Regions from separate parts of the Bradyrhizobium sp. USDA 4454 genome, predicted to be linked through region 2. Evidence: riboswitches for the same ligand, from Rfam matches in the RefSeq annotation. Region 2 holds a riboswitch; the other holds the start of a gene.
What was found. Region 2 has a riboswitch for S-adenosylmethionine ahead of metX (homoserine O-acetyltransferase MetX). Riboswitches for the same ligand answer to the same signal wherever they lie in the genome.
Positions count from the first base shown of each region.

Region 1: another riboswitch for S-adenosylmethionine. It lies ahead of ACVIW0_RS03115 (O-succinylhomoserine sulfhydrylase); the one in region 2 lies ahead of metX (homoserine O-acetyltransferase MetX).

Region 1 covers NZ_JBTRCN010000001.1:685,009-689,419, forward strand. The annotation lists gene pimD (pimeloyl-CoA dehydrogenase small subunit) at 1-133, shown strand, start outside; gene ACVIW0_RS03110 (SDR family NAD(P)-dependent oxidoreductase) at 267-1,040, shown strand; gene ACVIW0_RS03115 (O-succinylhomoserine sulfhydrylase) at 1,229-2,422, opposite strand; SAM riboswitch at 2,500-2,579, opposite strand; gene ACVIW0_RS03120 (2'-deoxycytidine 5'-triphosphate deaminase) at 2,700-3,806, shown strand; gene ACVIW0_RS03125 (hypothetical protein) at 4,026-4,411, shown strand, end outside.
Region 2 covers NZ_JBTRCN010000001.1:7,397,630-7,402,040, reverse strand. The annotation lists gene hisC (histidinol-phosphate transaminase) at 1-497, opposite strand, end outside; gene ACVIW0_RS34485 (chorismate mutase) at 585-1,433, opposite strand; SAM riboswitch at 1,620-1,699, shown strand; gene metX (homoserine O-acetyltransferase MetX) at 1,787-2,992, shown strand; gene metW (methionine biosynthesis protein MetW) at 2,989-3,654, shown strand; gene ACVIW0_RS34470 (alpha/beta fold hydrolase) at 3,790-4,411, opposite strand, start outside.

The DNA.
Region 1 (4,411 bases), 6.7 Mb from region 2:
CGGCGGCATCGGCATGACCATGGAGGCCAAGATCGGCCACTACTTCAAGCGGCTGACCATGATCGAGAACACGCTCGGCGACACCGACTATCATCTGCGTCGTGTCAGCGAGGGTGGCGGCCTGCTGGCTTAGTCCTCAACTGTCATTCCGGGGCAGCCCGAAGGGCTGAGCCCGGAATCCATTCCACCATCAATGATGCGGCCCAATGGATTCCGGGTTCTCGCTTCGCGAGCCCCGGAATGACGGAGCCGGGGAGCCAACAACAATGAAAAACACCCCGTTCGATCTCACCGGCCAGGTCGCGGTCATCACCGGCTCGAGCCGCGGCATCGGCCGCGCGTCGGCGGAGCTCTTGGCAAAGCTCGGCGCCAAGGTCGTGATCTCCTCGCGCAAGGCGGATGCCTGCGAAGAGGTCGCCGACGGCATCAAGAAGGCCGGCGGTGACGCGCTCGTCATTCCCTGCAACATCGCACGCCGCCCCGAGGTCGAGGCGCTGGTCTCGGGCACCATCAAGCACTACGGCAAGATCGACATCCTGGTCTGCAACGCCGCGGTGAACCCCTATTACGGCCCGCTGCTCGACATCACGGACGAGGCCTTCGACAAGATCATGGGCTCCAACGTCAAGAGCAACATCTGGCTCTCCGCACTGGCGATCCCGCAGATGGCCGAACGCGGCAAGGGCTCGGTCGTGATCATCTCCTCGATCGGCGGCTTGCGCGGCTCGACCGTGATCGGCGCATACGGCATCTCCAAGGCGGCCGACTTTGCGCTGTGCCGCAGCCTCGCCGGCGAATGGGGGCCGAAGGGCGTGCGGGTCAATTGCGTGGCGCCGGGCCTCGTGAAAACCGATTTCGCCCGCGCGCTGTGGGAGGATCCGGATAATCTGAAGCGCCGCACCGCGTCGACGCCGCTCCGCCGCATCGGCGAGCCCGACGAGATCGCCGGCGCGGTCGCCTATCTCGCCTCCGATGCCTCGACCTTCATGACCGGCCAGACCATCGTGGTCGACGGCGGTGTGACGACGGCGGCGACTTAGAGCACGATGAACTTTGATGAATCGCTTTGACCGCGCGCTCTCTTTACCTCTCCCCATTGGGGAGAGGTCGATTTGCGCAGCAAATCGGGTGAGGGGCCGCGGCTCCAACGAGGGACCTTAATCCCTCACCCGGCGCTACGCGCCGACCTCTCCCAAGGGAGAGGTGAACCTCCGCTGCCGATCCAAGTTCAGACCTGCTCCAGCGCTCGCTCGAAATCCTCGATCAAATCGTCGGGATGCTCGAGCCCGGCGGAGAAGCGGATGAAGCCTTCGCTGATGCCGAGCTCGGCGCGGGCCTCCGGCGCCAGGCGCTGATGCGTCGTGGTTGCGGGATGCGTGACCAGGCTCTTGGCATCGCCGAGATTGTTGGAGATGCGCGAGATCTTCAGCGCGTTGAGGCAGCGGAACGCGCCGGCCTTGCCGTCCTTGACTTCGAAGCCGACCAGCGTCGAGCCGGCGCCCATCTGCTTCTTCACCGTTTCGGCCTGCGGATGATCGGGGCGGCCAGGATAGACCAGCCGGGTGACCTTCGGATGTTTCGCCAGCGCCTCGGCGATCTTGGCCGCGTTCTCGGTCTGGGCGCGGACGCGGACGCCGAGCGTCTCCAGCCCCTTCAGCAGCACCCAGGCGTTGAACGGCGACAGCGACGGGCCGGTCTGGCGCATGAAATTATGGATATGCTCGGCGATGAAGGCTTCCGACGACAGGATGATGCCGCCGAGACATCGGCCCTGGCCGTCGATATGCTTGGTCGCCGAATAGACCACGACATCGGCGCCGAGTGACAGCGGGCTCTGCCAGATCGGCGTCGCGAACACGTTGTCGACGATCAGCCGGGCGCCGCCGCTGTGCGCGATCTTGGCGATCGCGCCGATATCGAGCACGTCGAGCGTCGGATTGGTCGGGCTCTCCAGGAAGAAGGTCTTGGTGTTCGGCCGCAACGCGCGCTGCCATTGGTCGAGATCGAGGCCGTCGACCAAGGTCGTCTCGATGCCGTAGCGCGGCAACAGGTCCTGCACGACGTAGAGGCAGGAGCCGAACAGCGCCTTCGAGGCCACCACGTGATCGCCGGCCTTTAGCGGCGCGAGGATCGCGGTGGTCACCGCGGCCATGCCGGTCGCGGTCGAGCGCGCGGCTTCCGCGCCCTCGAGCTCGATCATGCGGCGCTCGAACATCGCAATGGTCGGGTTGGAATAGCGCGAATAGATGAAGCCGGGGTCCTGGCCCTTGAAGCGCGCCTCGCATTGCTCGGCGCTGTCGTAGACGTAGCCCTGGGTGAGAAACAGCCCTTCCGACGTCTCCCCGAACTGCGAGCGCAGCGTGCCGCCATGGACCAGGCGGGTTTCGGGACGGAAGCGGGCGGTATCCTTCGATTCAGACATGTGACCTCCGGAGTGGCCATTTCCCTTTCGAAAATGGCCACAAAAAAACCGGCCTGGAGCAACCTCCACAAGCCGGGATCACACTGTCCCCGGCCTGTTTAGCGACTTATTTAACGTGGCTGCAAGCCGGCCGGCTCAAATCACCACGGGATAAGTGGAGCTGATATTCCCTCGCGCCCTTTCCGTCAAGACGGTCATCGGATAACCCGTAAAAGCCCATATTTTGGGGCTTGGTGGCCGCCTGGAGTAGGGTTGGGCCATCCCGAGGGACCGTGCCGTGTCGTTCACGCTGGAAGATGAATCCAACGGAATCCTGCCTGACCGCATGATCGCGGAGATGGCGGAGGCTGGCCTCATTCTGCCCGCCTACGACTTTGTCGAAAGCCAGATCCAGCCGGCGAGCCTCGACCTGCGGCTTGGCGATATCGCCTATCGGGTCCGTGCCAGCTTCCTGCCGGGGCCCGATGCCACCGTCGCCGAGCGGATCGACCAGCTCAAGCTGCACGAGATCGATCTGTCCGACGGCGCGGTGCTGGAGACCAATTGCGTCTACATCGTGCCGCTGCTGGAGAGCCTGGCGCTGCCGCCGGAGATCGTGGCTGCGGCCAACCCGAAGAGCTCGACCGGACGGCTCGACGTCTTCACCCGCGTGATCGCCGACGGCACCCGCCGTTTCGACATGATCGGCGCCGGCTATCACGGCCCGCTCTATGCGGAGATCTCACCGAAGACCTTTCCGGTGCTGCTGCGCGAGGGCTCGCGGCTCAGCCAGGTCCGCTTCCGGATCGGCGAGGCGACCTTGACCGCCGACGAGCTCGACGCGCTGCATGCCAGTGAGCGGCTGGTCGATGCCGACAACGCCGATCTCACCCATGGCGTCGCGCTGTCGGTCGATCTCTCCGGCGAGAGCTCGGGCGGCTTCGTCGGCTACCGCGCCAAGCGTCACACCGGCGTGGTCGATGTCGATCGCCGCGGCGGCTATGCGGTCGACGAGTTCTGGGAGCCGATCAAGGCGCGGCCCGACGGCAGCCTGATCCTCGATCCCGGCGAGTTCTACATCCTGGCGTCGAAAGAGGCGGTGCAGGTGCCGCCGGACTACGCCGCGGAGATGGTGCCGTTCGATCCTTTGGTCGGTGAATTCCGCGTCCACTATGCCGGCTTCTTCGATCCCGGCTTCGGCTATGCCGGCGCCGGCGGCAAGGGCGCGCGCGCCGTGCTGGAAGTGCGCTCGCGCGAGGTGCCGTTCATCCTCGAGCACGGCCAGATCGTCGGCCGTCTCGTCTATGAGCGCATGCTGGAGCGTCCCGACGCGCTCTACGGCCAGCGCATCGGCTCGAACTATCAGGCGCAGGGCCTGAAGCTCTCCAAGCATTTCCGCGTGTAGCGATATTCTCTCGCCGTCATCCTGAGGCGCGAGCCTCTTCGGCGAGCCTCGAAGGATGAATCGGCCACGAGCCGGGCTGTGCATCCTTCGAGGCTCGCAGAGCTCGCACCTCAGGATGACGGGACCAATAGTCCTTGCCCCCGGATTGCGCTTCGCTGTATCCGGGCTACGATCATGCGCGCGAGGCCTGATCTCGCCAACAAGAATGCGGGAGCGAACATGACCGGAGAGCAACCGGCGCAATGGCGGAAGTGGCGCAGCGTCGCCGATCTCTATCACGCCTTCTTCACCGGGTTGATCCTCACCGTGGTCACGCGGCGCGGCACGGCCGACGCCGCCGAGTTCGTCTTCCGCGTATTTCGCCGCCAGCAGCAGGAACGCTTCCTGCCCGGCTTGAAGAAGCTCGGCCTCGACGGTCTGCCGCCGGCGGTCGCGGCCGCGCAGTATCACTATCTCTCCAACTGGATCGGCGGCGTGCATGTCGAATACATGCACGAGACCGACCGCAAGGCCTGGATCCGCTATCCGCCGCCGCGCTGGATCTGGAAGGGCACGGCGATCTGCGGCGTGCCTGGCGAGGTCTCGCGCGCGATGCTGCGCGGCTG
Region 2 (4,411 bases):
TAGGTGCCGGTCGGGTTGTTCGGATTGGCGAGCCAGACCAGCTTTGTGCGCGGCGTCACCACCTTGAGGATGGCGTCGACGTCGGCGGTGAAGTTGGTTTCAGCCGCGATCACGTTCCTGGCGCCGTTCGCCATGGTGGCGATCGGGTAGACCAGGAAGCCATGGGTGGTCGAGATCGCTTCGTCGCCGGGGGCCAGATAGGTGTGCGCCAGCAAATTGAGGATCTCGTCGGAGCCGGCGCCGCAGATGATGCGGTCGGGATCGAGCCCGTAGGCACGGCCGATCGCCTCGCGCAGCACCCGCGAGGTGCCCTCCGGATAGTCCTCGAGATGGTCGGCAGCCGCCTTGTAGGCCGCGATCGCCTTCGGCGACGGCCCGAACGGGGTCTCGTTGGCGGACAGCTTGAACACCTTGCGGCCCGGTTCCGGCACCGGGCTCTTGCCGGGCGTGTAGGGCGCAATATCGAGGATGCCGGGGTTCGGCACGGGGCGGGACATCATCAACTCCGATTAGAGCGTTTTCCAGCGAAGTGGATACCGGTTCGCGTCAAGAAAACGCGTCAAAACAAGAATCCGTACGGGCGGCTAGCCTTTGGCCGACCCGTTAGAGGGCACCGTATAGCGCGTTGCGTGGCTGCCGACGAGGGCCGAAGAGCGCACCGAGGCGCCGGCCTCGATCAGGGCAAGCTTGATGGTCTCGAAATCGTGTCCGGTGACCGAGACCAGCAGCGCCGCGCCATCGAAGGCGGTGTCGGGGACCGCCACGATCTCGGCGAGCGGCGCCAGCGCGCGGGCGACATCGGCGTTCCAGCCGGACACGCGGACGCTCCACATCTGGACCTCCGTCACCATCGCATCGTCGGCGACCCGCGAGACCAGGAACACCGGCAGCGCGGCGGGATGGTCGGCGCGCTCCAGGAACGGCAGCCGCGCGATGATCTTCGGCGCGCCCTCGGCCTCCAGCGCATTCCACCACGGCGTGCGGCTTGCGATCGCGGAGACCAGCGCGAGGTCGCCCTTCGATTTCGCCACCGCCTCGACTGCGGCCTGCGCGCTGAAATGCGAGACGTAGGGCACCACGAAGCCGAAGTGAAACCGCGCCGAGTCGCGCATGGCGGACTCGCCCACCGACACATCGGCATGCACCGCGAAGGGCGCCTGCACATAGGTGAAGGTCGAGATGATGACGCGCCAGATGCCCTCGATGGTGTCGAGCGGCAGGATGCCGCGATGGCGCTGCACCAGCTCGCGCATCATGCTGGCCTCGCGCGCCGGGCGGAATGCCGAGCCGACCTCCTGGGTCTTCTTGACCTGGATCAGGCGGTCGATGATGTCGCCGCGCGCCATCAGCAGGCGATGCACCTGCGCGTCGATCGCATCGATCTCCTTGCGCAGCTCCTGCAGCGTGGGCGGCGACGGGGGTGGGTTGGCCATGCTCTCAAACCTTGTCGTCAGGGCGGCCCGTTGCCGCGTCGGACAGGGTCCCTGATTAGGAAAGACGGCCGCCGAAAGCAAAGAGAAACGTCGCAGGCGTGCCTTGCGCATTCGGTTAACCATCGGCGCCCGGCAGGGGGGCGCTCGCTGGCCGCCTTGACGGCGGGGGGCCCGGGGACTAGGTTCGTTGCACTCCGTGGTCATTTGAGCCGGCCGGCTTGCAGCCACGTTAAACAACTCGCTAAACAGGCCGGGGACAGATCAGCTCCCGGCCGAACCTATGTTCAGGCCGGGTTTTTTTATTGGCCTGATTTCTGTTCGAGGCCTCCCGCGCGGGAGGCAGGGTCGCTGAGATGAGCAACGTGCGTCCGATAACGAGCCCGCAAACCCAGAGCGATGATCGCGCCCATGAGGCCGATCATCCGTCGTCATTGGTGGCGAAGTTCGGCATGGACCAGCCGCTCAAGCTCGATTGCGGCGTCGATCTTGCGCCGTTCCAGATCGCCTATCAGACCTATGGACAGCTCAATGCCGACAGGTCCAACGCGATCCTGATCTGCCACGCGCTGACCGGCGATCAGCACGTCAACAACATCCATCCGGTTACCGGCAAGCCCGGCTGGTGGGAGACCATGGTCGGCGCCGGCAGGCCGATCGATCCCGACAAATACTTCATCATCTGCTCCAACGTGATCGGCGGCTGCATGGGCTCGACCGGCCCCGCCTCGCTGAATCCTGCGACCGGCAAGGTGTGGGGGCTGGATTTCCCGATCATCACGATCCCCGACATGGTGCGCGCGCAGGCGATGCTGATCGATCGCCTCGGCATCGCGACGTTGTTCTGCGTGGTGGGCGGCTCGATGGGCGGCATGCAGGTGCTGCAATGGACCGCGGCCTATCCGGAGCGCGTGTTCGCGACGCTCGCGATCGCCTGCTCGACGCGCCACTCGGCGCAGAACATCGCGTTCCACGAACTCGGCCGACAGGCCGTGATGGCCGATCCGGACTGGCGCGGCGGCCGCTATGTCGACGAAGACACCCATCCGCATCGCGGGCTGGCGGTGGCGCGGATGGCCGCGCACATCACCTATCTCTCGGATGCCGCGCTACACCGCAAGTTCGGGCGGCGGATGCAGGACCGCGAGCTGCCGACCTTCTCGTTCGATGCGGATTTCCAGGTCGAGAGCTATTTACGCTACCAGGGCTCGTCCTTTGTCGAGCGCTTCGACGCCAATTCCTATCTCTATCTGACCCGCGCGATGGACTATTTCGACATCGCCGCCGACCATAACGGCGTGCTGGCGAAGGCGTTCGCCGGCATCAAGACCCGGTTCTGCGTGGTGTCGTTCACCAGCGACTGGCTGTTCCCGACCTCGGAATCGCGCGCGCTGGTGCATGCGCTGAATGCGTCGAGCGCGCGGGTCTCGTTCGCCGAGATCGAGACCGACAAGGGACACGATGCCTTCCTGCTCGACGTGCCCGAATTTCTCGACATCTCCCGCGCCTTCCTGCTGTCCGCAGGCAAGGCGCGCGGATTGAAGGACGGCGGCCAGTCATGAGCATGCAGCAGACACTGCCCTTGCCGGGCGTCGCGCCGGAGCGGACCGGCGGCTATCGCAGGGATCATCTTCTGGTCGCCGAGATGGTGCGGCCGGGCTCGCGCGTGCTCGACGTCGGCTGCGGCGATGGCGAGCTGTTGCAGCTCCTGGAGAGCCGCGGCATCGACGGTCGCGGCATCGAGCTGTCGCGCGAGGGCGTCAATGGCTGCGTCGCCAAGGGGCTCGCAGTGGTGCAGGGCGACGCCGACACCGACCTCGTCAACTATCCCGATGACGCATTCGACTACGTGATCCTGTCGCAGACCCTGCAGGCGACGCGGCAGCCCAAGGTGGTGCTGGAAAACCTGCTGCGGATCGGCCAGCGCGCCATCGTCTCGTTCCCGAATTTCGGATTCTGGAAGATGCGGCTGCAGCTCCTGATCGGCGGTCACATGCCGCGCACCGAGAATCTGCCGGCGAGCTGGTACGACACATCAAACATCCATTTCTGCACCATCAAGGATTTCGTGGAGCTCTGCGAGCAGATCAACGTCAAGATGGAGCGCGCGGTCGCGCTCGATCTCTACGGCCGCCCGGTGCCGCTCAACCTGCCGTGGTGGGTGTGGAACATGTTCGGCGAGCAGGGCGTGTTCCTGCTCAGCCGGGGCGGGCAGGGGAAGTAAGGGCTGCGCCACCAACCACTGTCGTCATTCCGGGGCTCGCGAAGCGAGAGCCCGGAATCCATCGGGCCGCAGCCGCGGTGGATGAATGGATTCCGGGTTCTCGCTTCGCGAGCCCCGGAATGACGGCCTGACGGCCTACACCGGTGCCTTCACCAGCGACCTCGGATCGCGCACCGGCCAGCGGCCGGCCTCGACCAGCGCGATGAAGCGCTCGACAATCTCGTTGAACAGCGCCGGCTCCTCGAGATTGAGCACATGGCCCGACTTCGGGAAGAACGACAGCCCGGCAGCCGGCAGATGCTGCTTCAGGAACAGGCTGGGCGCGATGCAATTGTCGTCCTCGTCGCCGCACAGGATCAGCGCCGGCGTCGCGGCGCGCCTGATGGCGTCGGTCATGGTGTAGATCGAGGGCCGGCCGCCCTGAAAGCTGCGCATCGTGTTGGCCGAGCCCTTGGCGTCGTGGCGGGCGAGGGCGGCGTAGAAGTCGACATGGCCGCGCGGATCCTTCACCAGGAATGGGATCCGGCTCGGCGCCTCCCGCGTCACCTTGGCGACCTCGGCCGAGCCGATCGCCTCATATTGCTCGGCATTGGCACGGCACTGCGCGCGGAAGGCCTCGAGGTTCTCGAGCGACGAGCCGGAGCCGACCGCGGCGAGCGTCATCGACAGCGCGCGCTCCGGCGCGTTAAGGGCGACTTGCAGCGACGAATAGGAGCCCATCGAGAGGCCGATGAAATGCGCACGTGCGATGCCGAGA